3 regions of the Streptomyces sp. NPDC003032 genome follow, and region 3 is predicted to be linked to each of the others. Evidence: riboswitches for the same ligand, from Rfam matches in the RefSeq annotation. Region 3 holds a riboswitch; each other region holds the start of a gene.
What was found. A riboswitch is a leader RNA that binds a small molecule or an ion and turns the genes downstream of it on or off. The one in region 3 is predicted to bind cobalamin.
Positions count from the first base shown of each region.

Region 1 (6,526 bases), on a different contig from region 3:
AACGGAGCCGCGACATGTCAGATGCGCCTGAAGTGAACAGACCGGTGGTCACACCGGTCCGCGTGGTCATCGCGGCCTGCCTTGTCGCACCCTTCGTGGCAATGCTCTGGGTCAGTTCGTACGCGAAGATCGAACCGACCTTCATAGGCATCCCGTTCTTCTACTGGTACCAGATGCTCTGGGTGCTCGTCTCCACGGTGCTCACGATGATCGCGTACAAGCTGTGGCAGCGTGACCAGCGCGACCAGCGCGCCCGCAAGGAAGGTGCGCGGTCATGAACGACGGAGTCAACGGCGTCGCGCTCGCCGTCTTCATCCTCTTTTTCGTCGCGGTCACCGTCATGGGCTTCCTCGCCGCCCGCTGGCGCAAGGCCGAGAACGACCAGAGCCTGGACGAATGGGGCCTGGGCGGCCGGTCGTTCGGCACCTGGGTCACGTGGTTCCTGCTCGGCGGCGACCTCTACACCGCGTACACCTTCGTGGCCGTCCCGGCGGCGATCTACGCGGCGGGCGCGGCCGGGTTCTTCGCGGTGCCGTACACGATCCTCGTCTATCCGCTGATCTTCACCTTCCTGCCGCGTCTGTGGTCGGTCTCGCACAAGCACGGCTACGTGACGACCTCCGACTTCGTGCGCGGGCGGTTCGGCTCGAAGGGGCTCTCGCTGGCCGTCGCGGTCACCGGCATCCTCGCCACGATGCCCTACATCGCGCTCCAACTGGTCGGCATCCAGGCGGTCCTCGACGTCATGGGCGTCGGCGGCGGCCCGGACACCCACTGGTTCATCAAGGACCTGCCGCTCCTGATCGCCTTCGCGGTGCTCGCCGCGTACACCTACTCGTCGGGGCTGCGCGCGCCCGCGCTGATCGCGTTCGTGAAGGACGGCCTGATCTATCTCGTCATCGTCGTCGCGATCATCTACATACCGATCAAGCTCGGCGGCTTCGACGAGATCTTCGCCAAGGCCGGTGACGCCTTCGCGCAGACCAACCCGGCGACCGACAAGCCGCGCGGCGCCCTCGCGCCCGCCGAGGCCGGGCAGTGGACGTACGCGACGCTCGCGCTCGGCTCGGCGCTCGCGCTCTTCATGTACCCGCACTCGATCACGGCGACCCTCTCCTCCAAGAGCCGCGACGTGATCCGCCGCAACACCACCATCCTGCCGCTGTACTCGCTGATGCTCGGCCTGCTCGCGCTGCTCGGCTTCATGGCGATCGCGGCCGGGATCAAGGTGGACAACGGCCAGTTGGCGATCCCGCAGCTCTTCGAGACCATGTTCCCGGACTGGTTCACGGGCGTGGCCTTCGCGGCCATCGGCATCGGCGCGCTGGTCCCCGCGGCCATCATGTCGATCGCGGCCGCGAACCTCTTCACCCGGAACATCTACAAGGACTTCATCAAGCCCGACGCGACGCCCGCGCAGGAGACCAAGGTCTCCAAGCTGGTCTCGCTCATGGTGAAGGTCGGCGCGCTCGCCTTCGTCCTCACCATGGACAAGACCGTCGCGATCAACTTCCAGCTGCTCGGCGGCATCTGGATCCTCCAGACGATGCCCGCGCTGGTCGGCGGCCTGTTCACGCGCTGGTTCCACCGCTGGGCGCTGCTCGCGGGCTGGGCGGTCGGCATGGTCTACGGCACCCTGGCCGCGTACGGCGTCGCCTCGCCGACGCAGAAGCACTTCGGCGGCTCCTCCGACACGATCCCGGGCATCGGCGAGATCGGCTACATCGGCCTCACCGCGTTCGTCCTGAACGTCGTCGTCACCGTGGTCCTCACCTTCGTCCTGAAGGCGCTGAAGGCCCCGGACGGCATCGACGAGACCTCCCCCGAGGACTACACCGCGGACGCGGGCGACCCCGGAGTCGTCCAGGAACTGCCGAAGGCTACGGCGGGCGCCGGGCACTGAGCCTCTCCCCGTCACGACGAGGGCCGCCGGAAAACCGGCGGCCCTCTGTCGTACCCGTGTTGCACACTGCGCGGCATGGACATCACGATCAGACACGCACACCCCGAGGAGTACGAGGCGCTCGGCGCCCTCACCGCGCAGGCCTATCTCGACGGCGGGCACCTGGACTTCGGGACCGAGGACCCCTATCTCGCGGTACTGCGCGACGTGGCGGCGCGCGCGGCCGACGCCGACATCCTGGTGGCCGTCGATGACGCGAAGACACTCGGCTGCGTCACCTACGTCCCGTCCGGCGGGCCGATGGCGGACATCGCGCGCGAGAACCAGGCCGAGATACGGATGCTGGCCGTCTCCCCCGAGGCGCGCGGCCGGGGCGCCGGCGAGTCGCTCGTACGGGAGTGCGTGCGGCGCGCCAAGGACGCGGGCCGCACCGGGCTCGTCCTGTCCACGCAGACGTCGATGCACGCCGCCCACCGGCTGTACGAGCGCCTCGGCTTCGTACGGACGCCCGAGCGCGACTGGAGGCCGATCGAGACGGTGCCGCTGCTGACGTACGAGCTGAAGCTCTAGGCGCCCCCTCCAGGCCCCTTCCAGGCCCCCTCCAAGCAACGGCCCCTCCTGCACCGCCCCTGCGAGCCGACACAAGATGTGGGCCTGCTTCAGGGACCCGGCACAAGATGTATGCTCGTGCTCGCTGTCGCCGCAGGGGAATCCGGTGCAAGTCCGGAACTGTCCCGCAACGGTGCATGTGTACGCATTCGGCGTACGCGGAGTCCGAGGACCTGCCGACAGCGCACCCGTGCCGTCCGGCCCGGGTGCCGACCGTCCGGGCCTCGTGGAGTGGGCCGGTGGACGCGGTACGCCGCCCTGTCCGGGTGCGCCCGTGTGCCCTCCCCTCCCCTGGCCCAGAGCCGAGCGAGGGAGTGCCCCACGTGACCATCGCGCCTGCCGAACCCGCGTCAGCGCCGTCGACGCCGACGCCGATGCCGACCACCCAGGGTGCCGAGGGAACCGACGGACCAGGGGCCGCGCTGCTGCGCACCCTGACCGACCTCACCGCCGACCTTCCCGACGCCGACCCCGGCCGGGTCGCCGCCGCCGCGCTGCGGGGCCGGTCCGCGAAGGCCGCCTCCGAGATCACCGCGGAGCTGCGGGAACTGGCGACCGAGGCGGCCGCGGGGCTCATCTCCGAGGACCCGGCGTACTCGAAGCTGGCGGCCCGGCTCCTGTCGATCGGCATCCGCGAGGAGGCGGCGACGCAGGGCGTGCGCTCCTTCACCGACTCCATCGCGGTCGGCCACCGCGAGGGCCTGATCGCCGACCGTACGGCGTCCTTCGTGACGGAGCACGCGGCCCGGCTCGACGCGCTGGTGGACGCCGCGCTCGCCGACGGCGCCGACTTCCGCTTCGGCTACTTCGGCCTGCGCACCCTGCACAGCCGCTATCTGCTGCGCCACCCGATCACCCGGCAGGTCATCGAGACCCCGCAGCACTTCATGCTGCGCGTCGCGAGCGGTCTCGCGGAGGACGGCGGCGAGCGCGCCCTGGACGAGGTCGCGGCGCTGTACCGCCTGATGAGCCGCCTGGACTACCTGCCGTCGTCGCCGACGCTCTTCAACTCCGGCACCCGCCACCCGCAGATGTCCTCCTGCTACCTCCTCGACTCCCCGCTGGACGAGCTGGACTCGATCTACGACCGCTACCACCAGGTCGCGCGGCTCTCCAAGCACGCGGGCGGCATCGGACTCTCGTACTCCCGCATCCGTTCCCGTGGCTCGCTGATCCGTGGCACGAACGGGCACTCCAACGGCATCGTGCCGTTCCTGAAGACCCTGGACGCCTCGGTCGCCGCCGTGAACCAGGGCGGCCGGCGCAAGGGCGCGGCCGCGGTCTACCTGGAGACCTGGCACTCCGACATCGAGGAGTTCCTGGAGCTGCGCGACAACACCGGTGAGGACGCGCGCCGCACGCACAACCTCAACCTCGCGCACTGGATCCCGGACGAGTTCATGCGCCGGGTCGCCGCCGACCAGGACTGGTCGCTGTTCTCCCCGGCCGACGTGCCCGACCTCGTCGACCTGTGGGGCAAGGAGTTCGACGCCGCCTACCGCGGGGCGGAGGCCGCCGGGCTCGCGAAGAAGACCATCCCGGCCCGGGAGCTGTACGGCCGCATGATGCGCACCCTCGCGCAGACCGGCAACGGCTGGATGACGTTCAAGGACGCCGCCAACCGCACCGCCAACCAGACGGCGGAACCCGGCCACACCGTGCACTCCTCCAACCTCTGCACGGAGATCCTGGAGGTCACGGACGACGGCGAGACGGCCGTCTGCAACCTCGGCTCGGTCAACCTCGGCGCGTTCGTGGACGCCGCCGCCGGTGACATCGACTGGGAGCGGCTCGACGAGACCGTCCGTACCGCCGTCACCTTCCTCGACCGCGTCGTCGACATCAACTTCTACCCGACCGAGCAGGCCGGGCGCTCCAACGCCAAGTGGCGCCCGGTGGGCCTCGGCGCGATGGGCCTCCAGGACGTCTTCTTCCAGCTGAGGCTGCCCTTCGACTCCCCCGAGGCGCGCGCCCTGTCCACCCGTATCGCCGAGCGGATCATGCTCGCCGCGTACGAGGCCTCCGCGGACCTCGCCGAGCGGAACGGGCCGCTCCCGGCCTGGGAGAAGACCCGCACCGCGCGCGGCGTCCTGCACCCGGACCACTACGGTGCCGTGCTGACCTGGCCGGAGCGGTGGGCGGCCCTGCGGGCGCGCATCGCCACCACCGGCATGCGCAACTCCCTCCTGCTCGCCATCGCGCCGACCGCCACCATCGCGTCCATCGCGGGCGTCTACGAGTGCATCGAGCCGCAGGTCTCCAACCTCTTCAAGCGTGAGACGCTCAGCGGCGAGTTCCTCCAGGTCAACGCCTACCTGGTGGAGGAGCTGAAGCGGCTCGGCGTCTGGGACGCGCAGACCCGCGAGGCGCTGCGCGAGGCCAGTGGCTCGGTGCAGGGCTTCAGCTGGATCCCCGAGGACGTCCGCGCGCTGTACCGCACGGCGTGGGAGATCCCGCAGCGCGGTCTGATCGACATGGCCGCCGCGCGCACGCCGTTCCTCGACCAGGCGCAGTCCCTGAACCTGTTCCTGGAGACGCCGACCATCGGCAAGCTCTCCTCGATGTACGCCTACGCCTGGCAGCAGGGCCTGAAGACGACGTACTACCTGCGCTCGCGCCCCGCCACCCGCATCGCCCGCGCGGCCGGCTCCGGCGCGACCGCCGCCACCGCCCCCGTACCCGCGCAGGTCACGGCCGAAGACGCCGTCGCCTGCTCCCTGGAAAACCCCGAGTCCTGCGAGGCCTGCCAGTAATGAGCTCCACGACCAACAGTACGAAGAACCTCCTCGACCCGGGCTTCGAGCTGACCCTGCGCCCCATGCGCTACCCGGACTTCTACGAGCGCTACCGGGACGCGATCAAGAACACGTGGACGGTGGAGGAGGTCGACCTCCACTCGGACGTCACCGACCTCGCCAAGCTCACGCCTGGCGAGCAGCACATGATCGGCCGCCTGGTCGCGTTCTTCGCGACCGGTGACTCGATCGTCTCCAACAACCTGGTGCTGACGCTCTACAAGCACATCAACTCCCCCGAGGCGCGGCTGTACCTGAGTCGTCAGCTCTTCGAGGAGGCCGTGCACGTCCAGTTCTATCTGACGCTGCTCGACACGTATCTGCCCGACCCGGAGGACCGCGCGGCGGCCTTCGACGCGGTCGAGGAGATCCCCTCCATCCGCGAGAAGGCGCAGTTCTGCTTCAAGTGGATGGACTCGGTCGAGAAGCTGGAGCGCCTGGAGACCCAGGCCGACCGCCGCCGCTTCCTGCTCAACCTGATCTGCTTCGCCGCGTGCATCGAGGGCCTCTTCTTCTACGGTGCCTTCGCGTACGTCTACTGGTTCCGCAGCCGCGGTCTGCTGCACGGCCTGGCGACCGGCACCAACTGGGTGTTCCGCGACGAGACGATGCACATGAGCTTCGCCTTCGACGTGGTCGACACGGTCCGCAAGGAGGAGCCCGAGCTGTTCGACGACGCGCTTCGGACGCAGGTCACGGACATGCTGAAGGAGGCCGTCGAGGCCGAGCTGCAGTTCGCCCGCGACCTGTGCGGCGACGGTCTGCCGGGCATGAACACCGACTCGATGCGCGAGTACCTCCAGTGCGTCGCCGACCAGCGCCTCCAGCGCCTTGGCTTCGCGCCGGTCTACGGCTCGGCCAACCCGTTCTCGTTCATGGAGCTTCAGGGGGTCCAGGAGCTGACCAACTTCTTCGAGCGGCGCCCTTCGGCGTACCAGGTCGCGGTCGAGGGGTCGGTCTCCTTCGACGACGAGTTCTAGGGACGCCTGCTCCCGGTAGCCGCGCGGGGCGTCCCCCGCCGCGCGCGGCTGCCGGTCGATCCGGCGTGCTGCCGGCGCAGGAGTTGCTGGAGGGCTCGGAGGGGATGACGGACCCCGAACGCCTACCGCCGCACCTTCCGCGGACCGGCCGTCAGCGCCGCTCGGCGCGCAGGACCAGGCGCTTGGGGTGCAGTGTGATGCCCACGCGCGTGCCGGTGTCGGTCTCCGCGACCGGCTCC
Region 1 is NZ_JBSFTT010000003.1:260,567-267,092, forward strand. Features, by position in the region: gene ACWDZ7_RS05760 (DUF3311 domain-containing protein) at 15-278, shown strand; gene mctP (monocarboxylate uptake permease MctP) at 275-1,903, shown strand; gene ACWDZ7_RS05770 (GNAT family N-acetyltransferase) at 1,979-2,473, shown strand; cobalamin riboswitch at 2,585-2,707, shown strand; gene ACWDZ7_RS05775 (ribonucleoside-diphosphate reductase subunit alpha) at 2,836-5,265, shown strand; gene ACWDZ7_RS05780 (ribonucleotide-diphosphate reductase subunit beta) at 5,265-6,287, shown strand; gene ACWDZ7_RS05785 (bifunctional albaflavenone monooxygenase/terpene synthase) at 6,439-6,526, opposite strand, start outside.
Region 1: it holds a riboswitch for cobalamin, as region 3 does, so the genes downstream of both, ACWDZ7_RS05775 (ribonucleoside-diphosphate reductase subunit alpha) here and ACWDZ7_RS26695 (ABC transporter substrate-binding protein) in region 3, are expected to answer to the same signal.

Region 2 (6,526 bases), on a different contig from region 3:
GGAAGGCGGGGCCCTGGCTCCAGGCCCCGGCCTTGCACAGGGTCCAGCCGTTCCAGTCGTACGTGACCGGGTCCTCGTAGGACGCGGACCAGCCCCGCAGATCCTCCGCCGAGAGGGTTCCGACGTGGCGCTCGCCGCTCGTGTCCATGGTGGGCCGCCCGGCCTGCCGCACGAGCGCCTCGGCTATGAAGCCGGCACGCCACACCTCGCGCGCGGCATCGATCACAGCGGCCCGTGACCCCGCCCGCGCAGAACCCTCCACTCCCGCCCCTGCCTCTGCCTCCGCTATGAGCCGCCTCCACGTCGCCGCAAGCGCCGGATTGCGGAACAGCTCACCGGTGCGGGGCGGTTCACCTCCGGCAGGGCCTCCACGGAGATAGACGTCGGCGGACGACGGCCACTCCTTCTCGAAGAGTTCCCGGACCGTCTCCACGGTCTCACCGACGCGCTCGACGGGCGCGTGCCCGTCCTCCGCGTACCCGATGGCGTACTTGAGGACGTCGGCGAGCGACTTCGTGCCGTGGTCCCGCAGCAGCAGCATCCACGCGTCGAAGGCGCCGGGCACGGCGGCGGCGAGCGGGCCGGTGCCGGGCACCAGTTCGAGCCCGAGGGAACGGTAGTGGGCCACGGTGGCACCGGCGGGCGCGGGCCCCTGGCCGCAGAGCACGCGCACGTCGCCGCCCGCGGGGGCGAGGATGATCGGGACCTCACCGGCGGGCCCGTTGAGATGGGGCTCGACCACGTGCAGGACGAACCCCGCGGCGACCGCGGCGTCGAAGGCGTTGCCTCCGTCCTCCAGTACGGCCATCGCGGACTGGGAGGCGAGCCAGTGGGTGGACGACACCATGCCGAAGGTGCCCTGGAGCGTGGGGCGGGTGGTGAACATACGGGCTCTGACCTCGATGTTTCCGCGTATCGGCCAAACCGATGGGCGCTCAGGATCGGTCTTGGGGAGAATCTGGGGAGTCCGGGCCGGAGCTCTCCCCGGTCCGCTCCCCCAGTAGGCTATCGATCGCCCCCGCCCAGCCATTTGCGAGGGTTACGACCGACTCTCCTGCCTCCAGTACGAGGGATGCGTACGTGTGCCTCAGCACATGGAACCCGTCCTTCGGGGCTGCTTGCCATTGCCGCGGTTTCGCCCCCTTCGACCCCGCGCCGGTGGTCAACGTCCTCTACGACCAGGGCTCAGGGCCTGGTGCGACGCGGGCTGAGGAGCCCGCACCGCCAACCGGGTAAGGGGCCTGGACGGCGTCACAGGGGGAGTGCGGGAAGCGAGAGTGCGGCGCTTCCCGCCCCGTGGCGTCCCCGGCCTCGGGTGCCCCGGCTCACTATCCGGATAATGGACGTAGCGCTGCCTCCCGCGAGCCACCCCGTAGGCTGGCCCGCGCAGCTGGTTCGCCCCGTCCGCCAGGCGGGGCGTCGTAAGAGGGAACCCGGTGGGAATCCGGGACTGCCCCGCAGCGGTGAGCGGGAACGACCGCCGTCATACGCACTGGACCCGGTGAACAGGGTCTGGGAAGCGACGGCCAGTAGGAGTGTCGTACGACGGTTTCGTACGACGGGACATGCCCGTGAGTCCGAAGACCTGCCCGTTGCCCGTGCGCGAAGCATTCGCACACGGATATTCCGGTGACCTCGTGGGCGGGTCGGCGTACATACCGGGCGGACGACCGCGCCGTACGCGCGCGCAGTCGGTCTCCGTCCGGTGCGTCACCCTTCGCGCTCTCGTCCCGTCGCCGGGATCTCAGGGATTCATCTCGCGAAGGAGATCTCCGTGACCACCAAGCCTGCAGCCGCGGCAGCACGGGCCACCGTGTACGGCTACCCCCGCCAGGGCGGAAACCGGGAACTGAAGAAGGCGATCGAGGGCTACTGGAAGGGCCGCATCACCGCCGACACCCTCCGCGCCACAGCCGCCGAACTGCGCCGCACCAACTGGCAGGAGCTGGCCGAGGCCGGCATCCACGAGGCTCCGACCGGCGACTTCTCGTACTACGACCATGTTCTGGACACCACCGTCATGGTCGGCGCGATCCCCGCCCGCCACCGGGCCGCCGTCCAAGCCGACGCCCTGGACGGCTACTTCGCCATGGCGCGCGGCACACAGGACGTGGCGCCGCTGGAGATGACCAAGTGGTTCGACACCAACTACCACTACCTGGTCCCAGAGCTGGGCCCGGACACGGTGTTCACGGCCGACTCGGGCAAGCAGGTCGCCGAGCTGAAGGAAGCCCTGGCAGTGGGTCTCACTGCCCGGCCCGTCCTGGTCGGCCCGGTCACCTACCTGCTGCTCGCGAAGCCCGCGCCCGGGGTGGCTGCCGACTTCGTTCCGCTCACCCTCCTCGACCGGCTGCTGCCTGTGTACGCCGAGGTCCTCGCCGACCTGCGCGCGGCCGGCGCGGAGTGGGTACAGCTCGACGAGCCCGCTCTGGTCCAGGATCGCGCCCCGGCCGAACTGAACGCCGCCGCGCGCGCCTACCGTGACCTCGGCGCCTTGACCGACCGGCCGAAGCTGCTGGTCGCCTCCTACTTCGACCGACTCGGCGACGCCTTGCCGGTGCTGGCCAAGGCACCGGTCGACGGCCTCGCCCTGGACTTCACCGAGGCCGCCGCCGCCAACCTGGACGCGCTGGCCGCGGTGGGCGGGCTGCCTGGCAAGCGTCTGGTGGCCGGCGTTGTCAACGGCCGCAACATCTGGGCCAACGATCTGTCGGCGTCACTCGCCACCCTCGGCACCCTGCTCGGCTTGGCGGGGCAGGTCGATGTGGCCGCTTCCTGCTCCCTCCTCCATGTGCCGCTGGACGCCTCGGCCGAGCGGGACATCGAGCCGCAGATTCTGCGCTGGCTCGCCTTCGCCCGCCAGAAGACGGCCGAGATCGTCACCCTGGCCCGCGGCCTTGCCCGGGGGACGGACGCGATCGCCGCCGAACTGGCCGCGAACCGCGCCGACCTCGCCTCCCGCGCGAGCTCCCCCATCGCCCGCGACCCTGCCATCCGCGCCCGCATGAGCACGGTGACCGACGCCGACGCCCGACGCTCCCAGTCCTACGGCGAACGGGCCGCCGCCCAGCGCGCTCACCTCGGCCTGCCCCTGCTGCCGACCACCACCATCGGCTCCTTCCCGCAGACGAACGAACTGCGCACCGCCCGCGCCGACCGGCATGCGGGCCGGATCGACACGGCCGGCTACGAACAGCGCATCAAGGCCGAGATCCAGGAGGTGATCTCCTTCCAGGAGAAGACGGGCCTTGACGTCCTCGTGCACGGCGAAGCCGAACGCAACGACATGGTGCAGTACTTCGCCGAGCAGCTCACCGGCTACCTCGCCACCCGCCACGGCTGGGTCCAGTCCTACGGCACCCGTTACGTCCGCCCGCCGATCCTCGCCGGCGACATCACCCGTCCTGAACCGATGACCGTGCGCTGGACGACATACGCCCAGTCCCTCACCGACCGGCCGGTCAAAGGCATGCTCACCGGCCCGGTCACCATGCTCGCCTGGTCCTTCGTCCGCGACGACCAGCCTCTGGCCGACACCGCCCGCCAGGTCGCCCTCGCCCTACGCGACGAGGTGAACGACTTGGAGGCGGCAGGGACTTCGGTGATCCAGGTGGACGAGCCCGCGCTGCGCGAGACACTGCCGCTGCGTGCCGCCGACCGCCCGGACTATCTGGCCTGGGCGACCGAGGCGTTCCGGCTCACCACGAGCGGGGTGCGCCCGGACACTCAGATCCACACCCACATGTGCTACGCGGAGTTCGGCGACGTCGTGCAGGCCATCGATGACCTCGACGCCGACGTCATCAGCCTGGAGGCCGCCCGCTCCCACATGCAGGTCGCCCGGGAACTGGCCGCCCACGGCTACTCCCGGGAGGCCGGGCCCGGCGTGTACGACATCCACTCCCCCCGCGTGCCCAGCGTGGAAGAGGCGGCCGAGCTCCTCCGCACTGGCCTCAAGGCCATCCCCGCCGAGCGGCTCTGGGTCAACCCCGACTGCGGCCTGAAGACCCGCGGCTGGCCGGAGACCCGGGCCGCACTGGAGAACCTGGTCGCCGCGGCCCGCACGGTACGCGACGAGCTGTCGTAGCCAGCCTCTGAGAGGCAGGTCCGCTCCGTCCCGCACGAGCCGGAGCGGATCTGCGCTCCCACCGCTGCAGCCCGCAGCGCGCACACTGCCTCACCGAGTGGCCCCGTGCACACGGGGTAGTGCCGTGGCGGCACCCGGCACCACCCCGCCCACGACCCAAGGACCGCCGACAGTCGTACGCCGCAACTTCCACCACTCAAGCCCCCTTTATTGCACATGCCTTGCAAGAACTAAACCCTTGCAGAAATGTGAAGCGTCAGCCAGAGTGACGAGCGAGGGGCCCCGCATGGGGGACCTCCGAATGGGGGAAAGGAAGTGCGGCATGCAGTACTCGAACGAGGAACTGGCTGAGGTCTTCGAGGTCGAGAAGACCGACGAGGAGACCGTGGTGAGCGTGGCCCACCACACCTGACCGGCCCTGCCGAGACGAGCCGGGTGCGGGGCGGCGATCCCGCCTGACAGTGTCCGTCCCATGGGCGCCGCCCCGTACCCACCCGACCGCCCGCCGTCCGCGCGGGCCATCCGGACCGACGAGGGGAACCGAACGGTGCTGGCAACCGGCGCCCACGCGGCGGCCAAGGGCTATCACCGCGGCACACACCGGGCGGTGCCGCCCGAGGAGACATGGCAGCGCATCCGCCCCCAGCTCCCGCGGTACGGGGTGACCCGAGTGGCCGACGTGACGGGCCTCGACGACATCGGCATCCCGGTCTTCCAGGCCGTACGCCCCGCCTCGCGGACCGTCTCCGTCTCCCAGGGCAAGGGATTGACCGCCTCCGCCGCTCGCGTGTCAGCGGCGATGGAGGCCATCGAACTGTGGCACGCCGAGAACCTGCCCGCCCCGTCAGCAGCCCGCAGCGCAGCCCAACTTGCCCTGCCCTATCGCCTGAACCAGCTCGATCTCGCCGAGGGATCGCTGGTGCACGACGGTCTGCCGCTGCCCTGGCTGGCGGGCGAGGGCCTTCTCACCGGAGCCCCGGTTCCGGTCCCTGAGCCCGCCATCCGCCTCGACCACACCTACCGCGCCGAATGGACGCCCCCGCTGTTCCGCACCACCAGCAACGGCCTGGCCTCCGGCAACACCATCGCGGAGGCGACCGCACACGCCCTGGCGGAACTGTGCGAACGGGACTCCCTGGCCCGCCTGCGCGCCCGGCCCCGGAGCGACTGGCACCAGCTCGACCTCGGCACCGTCGACGACCCGGACTGCCGAACTCTCCTCCGGCTCTACGCCGCGGCGCAGGTGACCGTCGACGCAGTGGTCACCGACCGGCATCCCGCCTGCTTCGAGGCCCGCGTCCGCTCCGAGGCCCATCCGGTCACCTACACCGGCGCCGGCTGCCATCTGGACCCGGCCGTCGCTCTCAGCCGCGCGCTGACCGAGGCCGCGCAGAGCCGGCTGACCGCCATCACCGGGGCCCGCGACGACCTCCCGCCGCTGCTGTACCGCCCGGCCGACGGCCGCCCCCGGGCGCAAGAGGATCTCGGCACGCGTGCCATGGCATGGTGGACGGCTCCGGCCGGAGGCGACTTCGACGCCGACGTCCGCGCCCTCGCCGAGATCATCGCCGGCCGCACCGGCAGCGAGCCGATCCGCGTGGTCCTGCCCAGTCCGACCGCGATCCCCGTGGTCAAGGTGATCGCGCCGGGCCTTGCCTTCGACGACCGGACCAATGTCAGCGCGAGCACCGGCCACCCCCGTATCGGCGGTGATGTCCGATGAGCGTCACTCACGTCTACGCCGGGCCCTCCCTGGACGCCGCCGCCGTCCGTTCTCTGCTGCCGGACGCTGTGGTTCACCCGCCCGTACGGCACGGCGACCTGACGGCGTTACCGGCCGGACCCGGCGACCGGGTGGTCGTCCTGGACGGACAGTTCTTCCAGTCGGCGTCCGTACGCCACAAGGAGATCTGCGAGGTCATCGGAGACGGCGCGGCCGTATACGGGGCGGCGAGCATGGGCGCACTGCGGGCGGCCGAACTCGGCCCCTACGGCATGACGGGCAGCGGCGTCGTCCACCGCCTGTACGCCACTGGCCTGATCGAACGGGACGACGAGGTGGCCCTCGTCCACACCGAGCCGGACGCCGGATCCCGTGCGCTGACCGTCGCCCTGGTCTCGGTCCGTGTAGCGCTGCGCCGTCTGGTCCGCCGCCGCGCCGTCACCGACCGCGACGAGGCACGGCTGTTGGCCGCTGCCGAGCAACTGCCGTTCACCGCCCGCACTTGGCGGGGCATCCTCCAACAAGTCGAGGGCGTGTCCCTGGCGGCGGCCGATGCCGTGCGCGAGAGCGCGGCCGGCCCCGCGCACACCTGGGACGTCAAGGCCCAGGACGCCCGTGCCCTGCTCTCCCGACTGGCCGGCAACCCGGTGTCACCCGGACTCCGGTCCGCCGCCCCCGTGCCGACGACCATTCACGTAGAGAACTGGCGGCGAACC
Region 2 is NZ_JBSFTT010000008.1:222,104-228,629, forward strand. Features, by position in the region: gene ACWDZ7_RS14285 (gamma-glutamyltransferase family protein) at 1-886, opposite strand, end outside; cobalamin riboswitch at 1,375-1,607, shown strand; gene metE (5-methyltetrahydropteroyltriglutamate--homocysteine S-methyltransferase) at 1,775-4,087, shown strand; gene ACWDZ7_RS14295 (YcaO-like family protein) at 4,560-5,810, shown strand; gene ACWDZ7_RS14300 (TfuA-like protein) at 5,807-6,526, shown strand, end outside.
Region 2: it holds a riboswitch for cobalamin, as region 3 does, so the genes downstream of both, metE (5-methyltetrahydropteroyltriglutamate--homocysteine S-methyltransferase) here and ACWDZ7_RS26695 (ABC transporter substrate-binding protein) in region 3, are expected to answer to the same signal.

Region 3 (6,526 bases):
GCCGTACTGGTAGAGCATGACCCAGTCCGGGTGCTCGGCGGCCAGTTCCTTGGCGACGCGGACCGCGGTGTTGGAGCCTCCGGCCGCCGGGGAGGAGATGATCTCGGCGCCCCACATGGCGAGCAGGTCGCGCCGCTCCTGGGAGGTGTTCTCCGGCATGACGCACACGATGCGGTAGCCCTTGAGCTTGGCCGCCATGGCGAGCGAGATGCCGGTGTTGCCGGAGGTCGGCTCCAGGATCGTGCAGCCGGGCGTCAACCGGCCGTCCTTCTCGGCCTGTTCGACCATGTGCAGCGCGGGCCGGTCCTTGATGGAGCCGGTCGGGTTGCGGTCCTCCAGCTTGGCCCAGATGCGGACGTCGTCGGACGGCGACAGGCGCGGCAGGCGGACGAGCGGCGTGTTGCCGACCGCGGCGAGCGGGGAGTCGTAGCGAGGCATCCGGGATCGGGCCTAGACCATGCCGCCGGCGACGGCCGGCAGGATCGTGACGCTGTCGCCGTCGGTCAGCTTCGTGGAGATGCCGTCGAGGAAGCGGACGTCCTCGTCGTTGAGGTACACGTTCACGAAGCGGCGCAGCTTGCCGTCGTTCGCCGGGTCGATGAGTCGCTCGGCGATGCCCGTGTGCCGCGAGTCGAGGTCGGTGAAGAGCTCGGCAAGGGTGCCTCCGCTGCCCTGGACGGCCTTCTCGCCGTCGGTGTAGGTGCGGAGGATGGTCGGGATGCGGACCTCGATGGCCATGGCTGAGGGCTCCTGTCGGAAGAGTTCAGATGAGTGGGCGCGCGGCGGCCCGGTGGTGCGCCGGTGTGCGCGTTCGTACGCGGATGAGGCGCCGCGGCCCGTTTCCGGCCGTACGGCGGCAGGGGTCAGCGCGAACAGATGGCGCTGCTGAGCCTGCACAGGTCGACGTGCAGACGCGCCACGAGCAGCATGCCCGGCATCTTGTCGCTCACGTCGTAGGGAACCATGGGCTCATCGTATCGATTCCCGGTCCGGGTTCTGGAATGTGATCTCGCATGGTGGACGGTTTCCGTCCATTACCTGGATGCCGGGAGGTAGGTGACCGTCGGGGCGCCCGTCGCCGGGTGCACCGCGACCTCCGCCGTCACGCCGTACACCTCGGCGAGCATCTCGCTGGTCAGGACCTCCTTGGGGGTGCCGGAGGCGACCGGTCGGCCGTCCCGCAGGACGTACAGGCGGTCGCAGTAGTACGCCGCGAGGTTCAGGTCGTGCAGGGCGAGGAGATTGGTCGTGCCGAGGCCGCCGACCAGGCCGAGGATCTCCAGCTGGTAGCGGATGTCGAGGTGATTGGTCGGCTCGTCGAGGATGAGGACCGTGGGCTGCTGCACCAACGCCCGTGCCACCAGGGCACGTTGGCGCTCGCCGCCGGAGAGCGCGGCGAAGGAGCGGTCGGCGAGGCCCGCCGCGCCGACGCGGGCCAGGGCGGCCCGCACCAGTTCCTCGTCCCGCTCGGTGTCGCCCTCCCAGAAGCGTTTGTGCGGGGAGCGGCCCATCGCGACGATCTGCCGCACGGTGAGGTCGAAGCCCGCCTGGCCGTCCTGCGGGACGGTGGCGATGTGCCGGGAGCGGGCCTTGGCGCCGAGGCCCGCCAGGTCGGTCCCGTCCAGCAGGACCCGGCCCTCGGAGGGGGTGAGCGCCCCGTACACGCAGCGCAGCAGGGTCGTCTTGCCACTGCCGTTGGGGCCGACGACGCCGACCGTCTCGCCCTCGGCGACAGCGAGTGAGACGCCGTCGAGCAGGCGCGCGCCGCCGGGAAGGGTGTAGCCGAGGTTCTCGGCGCGCAGCATCATGCCGACACCCCTTCGTGCGTCTGGCTCCTGCGCAGCAGCCACAGGAAGAACGGGCCGCCGGTCAGCGCGGTGAGCACGCCGACCGGGATGTCCTGCGGCGCTGCCACCGTACGCGCGGCGAGGTCGGCGCCGACCAGGAACACCGCGCCCATCAGCGCCACCACCGGCAGCAGCGGGCGGTGCGCGGCGCCGACCAGCATGCGGGCGGCGTGCGGCACCATCAGGCCGACGAAGCCGATGGCCCCGCTGTACGCGACGAGGACTCCCGTCAGGAGCGAGGCGAGGACGAAGACCGCGGCGCGGAAGCGGGCCGTGTCCAGGCCGAGGACGGTGGCGCCCTCCTCGCCGACGAGCAGCAGGTCGAGAGGTCTGGCCAACGCGACAAGGAGCGCCGTGCCGACGGCCAGGACGGCGCAGGGCAGGGCGAGCATGTCCCAGCGGGCGCTGCCGAGGCCGCCGAGCGTCCAGTACAGGACTTCCTTGAGGTGGTCGGCGCTGTCCGCGGTGACCAGGATGAGGCTGGTCAGCGCGGTCAGGATGTACGAGACGGCGACGCCCGCGAGGATCAGGCGCCCGGTGGCGAATCCCCCGCCGCCGGTTCTCGCCAGGGCGTAGACGAGGACCAGGGAGATCAGCGCGCCCACGAAGGAGGCGGCGGGGATGGTGACGGTGGTGGTCAGGGCGGTACCGAGGCCGAAGACGCCGCCGAGCACGATCGCGGAGACCGCGCCTACGGAGGCGCCCGAGGAGACGCCGAGCAGGAACGGGTCGGCGAGGGGGTTGCGGACCAGCGCCTGGAGGACGGTGCCGATGACTGCCAGTCCGGCTCCGACGGCGGCGCCCAGTAGGACTCTGGGGAGTCTTACGTCCAGGACGATGGTTCTGAACGGGGAGGGTTCTGCTCTGCCGCTCAGTATCTCCAGGACCTGGCTCGGGGGGATGCTGACTGAGCCGAGGGCGAGCCCGGCGACTGTCGCTGCCGCGAGGGCTGCGGTGAGTATCGTCAGGATCAAGAGGCGGTGCCCCTTTGATCCGCGTTTATCGCCCTTCGGGCTCGTCCTCAAACGCCGGACGGGCTGGATCCCCCAACGCCCCCTCACAGCTGTGCCGCCAGCTTTCCCACCGCCTTGGGTGCTCTTACTCCCGTCACCGCGTCCGACAGCGGCAGCACCGCGAAGCGCTTGTGCTTGATGGCCGGGATGTCTGCCAGGGCCGGGTCGTCGAGGAGGCGCTGTTTCTTCTGGGCGACCGTCGTGGCGCCGTAGTCCAGGATCACGATGATCTCGGGCCGGCGCTCGACGACCGTCTCCCAGGACGCGTCGCCGAAGGACTTGTCCACGTCGGCGAAGACGTTGCGGCCGCCCGCGCGCTCGACGATGTCGTTGCCGATGCCCCGGCCGCCCAGCGTGAACGCCGTCTTGTCGCCGCTGTCGTAGACGAAGACCGGGACCGGCTTCCTGGCCTTCGACTTCTTCTCGGTGGCGGCCAGTTCACGCTTCGCGCCGCTCACCCACGTGTCGGCGCGTTCGCGCACCCCGAACGTGGAGCCGACCTCGCGCACCTCGCGGTACACGTCGTCCATCGTGACCGGGCGCTTCGCGCAGCCCTCGATGTCGAGGCGGCTGTCGATGCCGGACTTGGCGAGCGCGGAGCGGCTGCGGCCGTCGCCCGCGAGGAAGGCGCTGGCGTAGCCGCCGTAGACGAAGTCGGGGTTGGCGGACAGCAGCTTCTCGTAGGAGGGGTACTCCTTGGCGAGCACGGGGACGGACTTGTACGCCTTCTCGTACTTCGGCAGGACCTTGTCGTCGAGGTAGGCGGTCCCGGCGAGGCGGTCGCGCAGGCCCAGTTCCAGCATCACCTCGGTGACGTGCTGGTTCATGGTGACGGCGCGTTTCGGGGGTGCCTCGTACGTCGTCTTCACGCCGCAGTTGGTGACGGTGTACGGGAATCCGGCGGCCTTGGCGGCGGGCTTCCCGGAGTCGTCGCCGGGTGAGGTGGAGCATGCGGCGAGCGGGATCAGCAAGGTGGTCGCGACGAGGGCGCGTACGGGGCGGGACATGGCGGGTCTGCCTCCTCCAGGGGATTTCCGCGTCCCCTGCGTGGTGTGGAGAAGGGCGGCAGGTCAGTTCCTGACTCCCCCGCCCCGGTGTGGGGTGGGGTCACAGTGGCGGGACCGTGCCGGGTTCGCACCGGCTTCCTGGCTCCTGCCGCCCTGGAAGGTGGTCGGGGGTCAGTATGCCCCGACCACCCGCACCTCTTCCTCGGTGACCTCGCCGTCCACGATGCGGTACGAGCGGAACTGGAAGGGGCCCGCGTCATCGGTGTCCGCGGTGGAGACCAGGACGTAGTGGGCGCCGGGCTCGTTGGCGTATGTGATGTCGGTGCGGGAGGGGTAGGCCTCGGTCGCGGTGTGCGAGTGGTAGATGACCACCGGCTCCTCGTCGCGGTCGTCCATCTCGCGGTAGAGCTTGAGCAGGTCACCCGAGTCGAACTCGTAGAAGGTGGGCGAGCGAGCGGCGTTCAGCATGGGGATGAACCGCTCGGGGCGGCCGGTGCCCGCCGGGCCCGCGACCACGCCGCATGCCTCGTCGGGGTGGTCCTGGCGCGCGTGCGCGACGATCTGGTCGTGGAGGGCCTGGGTGATGGTCAGCATGGCAGTCAGGATAAGCAGAGGGCCCGCACCGTACCGAAGTGTGGTACGGGCGGGCCCGAATGCTGGACAGGTACCCCGAGGGGTCGGCGTCAGTCCTTCTCGGCCTGCTCGCTGTCGGAGGCGACGGCGGCAGCGGCGTACTTGCGCTTGTTGAACGCGGCGGCCTGCGGGTCGCGGCTCTTGAGGATCAGGTAGGAGACCCCGAGGATCGCGGCCCAGACCGGAGCGGCGTACAGCGAGACACGCGCGTCCTTGTCGACGCCCATCATCACGATGACCATGCCGATGAACAGCAGCGCGAACCAGCTGGTGTACGGGGCTCCGGGCGCCTTGAAGGTGGACTGCGGCAGCTCGCCGCGGTCGGCCTTGCGGCGGTAGCGGATCTGGCAGGCCAGGATCATGATCCAGGCCCACATGCCGGAGATGGTCGCGAAGGAGACGACGTAGTTGAACGCCTCGCCCGGCCACTGGTAGTTGATCCAGACGCCGACCAGCATGAACGCGGCGGAGGCCGTGGTGCCGATCAGCGGCAGGCCGTTCTTCGTGAGCTTGGTGAAGAACTTCGGGCCCTGGCCGTTGAGCGCCAGGTCACGCAGCATGCGGCCGGTGGAGTACATGCCCGAGTTGCAGGAGGAGAGCGCGGCGGTGAGGACCACGAAGTTCACGATCGCGGCGCCGACGCCGAGACCCATCTTCTCGAAGGCCGCGACGAACGGCGAGACGCCGGGCTGGAAGTGCGTCCACGGCACGACCGAGAGGATCATGATCAGCGCGCCGACGTAGAAGACGGCGATGCGCCACGGCACGGTGTTGATGGCCTTGGGCAGGACGGTCTTCGGGTCCTTGGACTCGCCCGCGGTGACGCCGACCAGCTCGACGGCGAGGAAGGCGAACATCACGATCTGGAGCGTCATCAGCGTGGAGCCGATGCCGTTGGGGAAGAACCCGCCCTGGTTCCACAGGTGCGCCACGGTCGCGGTGTCACCGGCGTCGGAGAAGCCGATGGTGAGGATGCCGACGCAGATCAGGATCATGCCGATGATGGCGGTGACCTTGACCATCGAGAACCAGAACTCCAGCTCACCGAAGAGCTTCACGGAGATGAGGTTCGCGCCGTACAGGATGACCGTGAAGACGAGCGCGTACGCCCATTGTGGGAATGAGTCGTGTGTCCAGTACTGCATGTACTGGGCGGCCGCTGTGACTTCCGTGATGCCGGTGACGACCCAGAAGAGCCAGTACGTCCAGCCGGTCACGAATCCGAAGAACGGGCCCATGAACTCGCGTGCGTACTCCGAGAAGGAGCCCGACACGGGGCGGTACATGAGGAGCTCGCCGAGCGCCCGCATGATGAAGAAGATGACGAGGCCCGCGATGGCGTACGCCAGGATGAGGCTGGGGCCGGCCTTGTGAATGGCCTTGCCCGCGCCGAGGAACAGGCCGGTGCCGATGGCACCGCCGATCGCGATCATCTGGATCTGCCGGGCCCCCAGACCGCGCTGGTAGCCCTCGCCCTCGCCGGACGGGCCGCCCGCGGCCTGCACGGCACCATTGCCGTCGTGCCCGTCGTGCTGCTCTTCGACCTGCACTGAGGTCATGGTGACGCCTTTCTCCATGCTGATCCGCGCCCGCTCACCGCGTGATGGCTGCGGATCAGGTCCTGATCCCCCCGGATATGTATGGAGTGCTACCGGCGGTCTGCCGGCCCGAGCGCCCTCGGCGACATGGGTGGCGTCACCGAGTGGTCGTGAAGATTTATCACGGCGGCAACAGTGGGGGAATCAGCCACCTGTGGCGCACACCACAGCAAGAAGCGGACAAAGTTCTCTTCGCGTGGCAAACGTGGGCAATGAAGTGACAGGATCGTTATCCGGATTTGAGCGTCCGCTGATCGGGACTCAGTCCAGCAACGTCCCGACCAGCGTCTCCTGCAATCCGCCCAGCCAGAGGTAGGCCATCACCATCGGCTTGCGGGGGTCGGAGTCGGGGAGCCGGTAGAGCAGATCGGCGTCGTCCTCCTCGGTGACTTCCAGGCGCGTGCCGATCGCGAGCCGCAGGTCGTTGA
Region 3 is NZ_JBSFTT010000021.1:10,739-17,264, forward strand. Features, by position in the region: gene ACWDZ7_RS26670 (PLP-dependent cysteine synthase family protein) at 1-438, opposite strand, end outside; gene ACWDZ7_RS26675 (MoaD/ThiS family protein) at 451-738, opposite strand; gene ACWDZ7_RS26680 (putative leader peptide) at 864-965, opposite strand; gene ACWDZ7_RS26685 (ABC transporter ATP-binding protein) at 1,035-1,808, opposite strand; gene ACWDZ7_RS26690 (FecCD family ABC transporter permease) at 1,805-2,821, opposite strand; gene ACWDZ7_RS26695 (ABC transporter substrate-binding protein) at 2,905-3,867, opposite strand; cobalamin riboswitch at 3,912-4,031, opposite strand; gene ACWDZ7_RS26700 (Mov34/MPN/PAD-1 family protein) at 4,039-4,461, opposite strand; gene ACWDZ7_RS26705 (amino acid permease) at 4,551-6,059, opposite strand; gene ACWDZ7_RS26710 (DUF2017 domain-containing protein) at 6,360-6,526, opposite strand, start outside.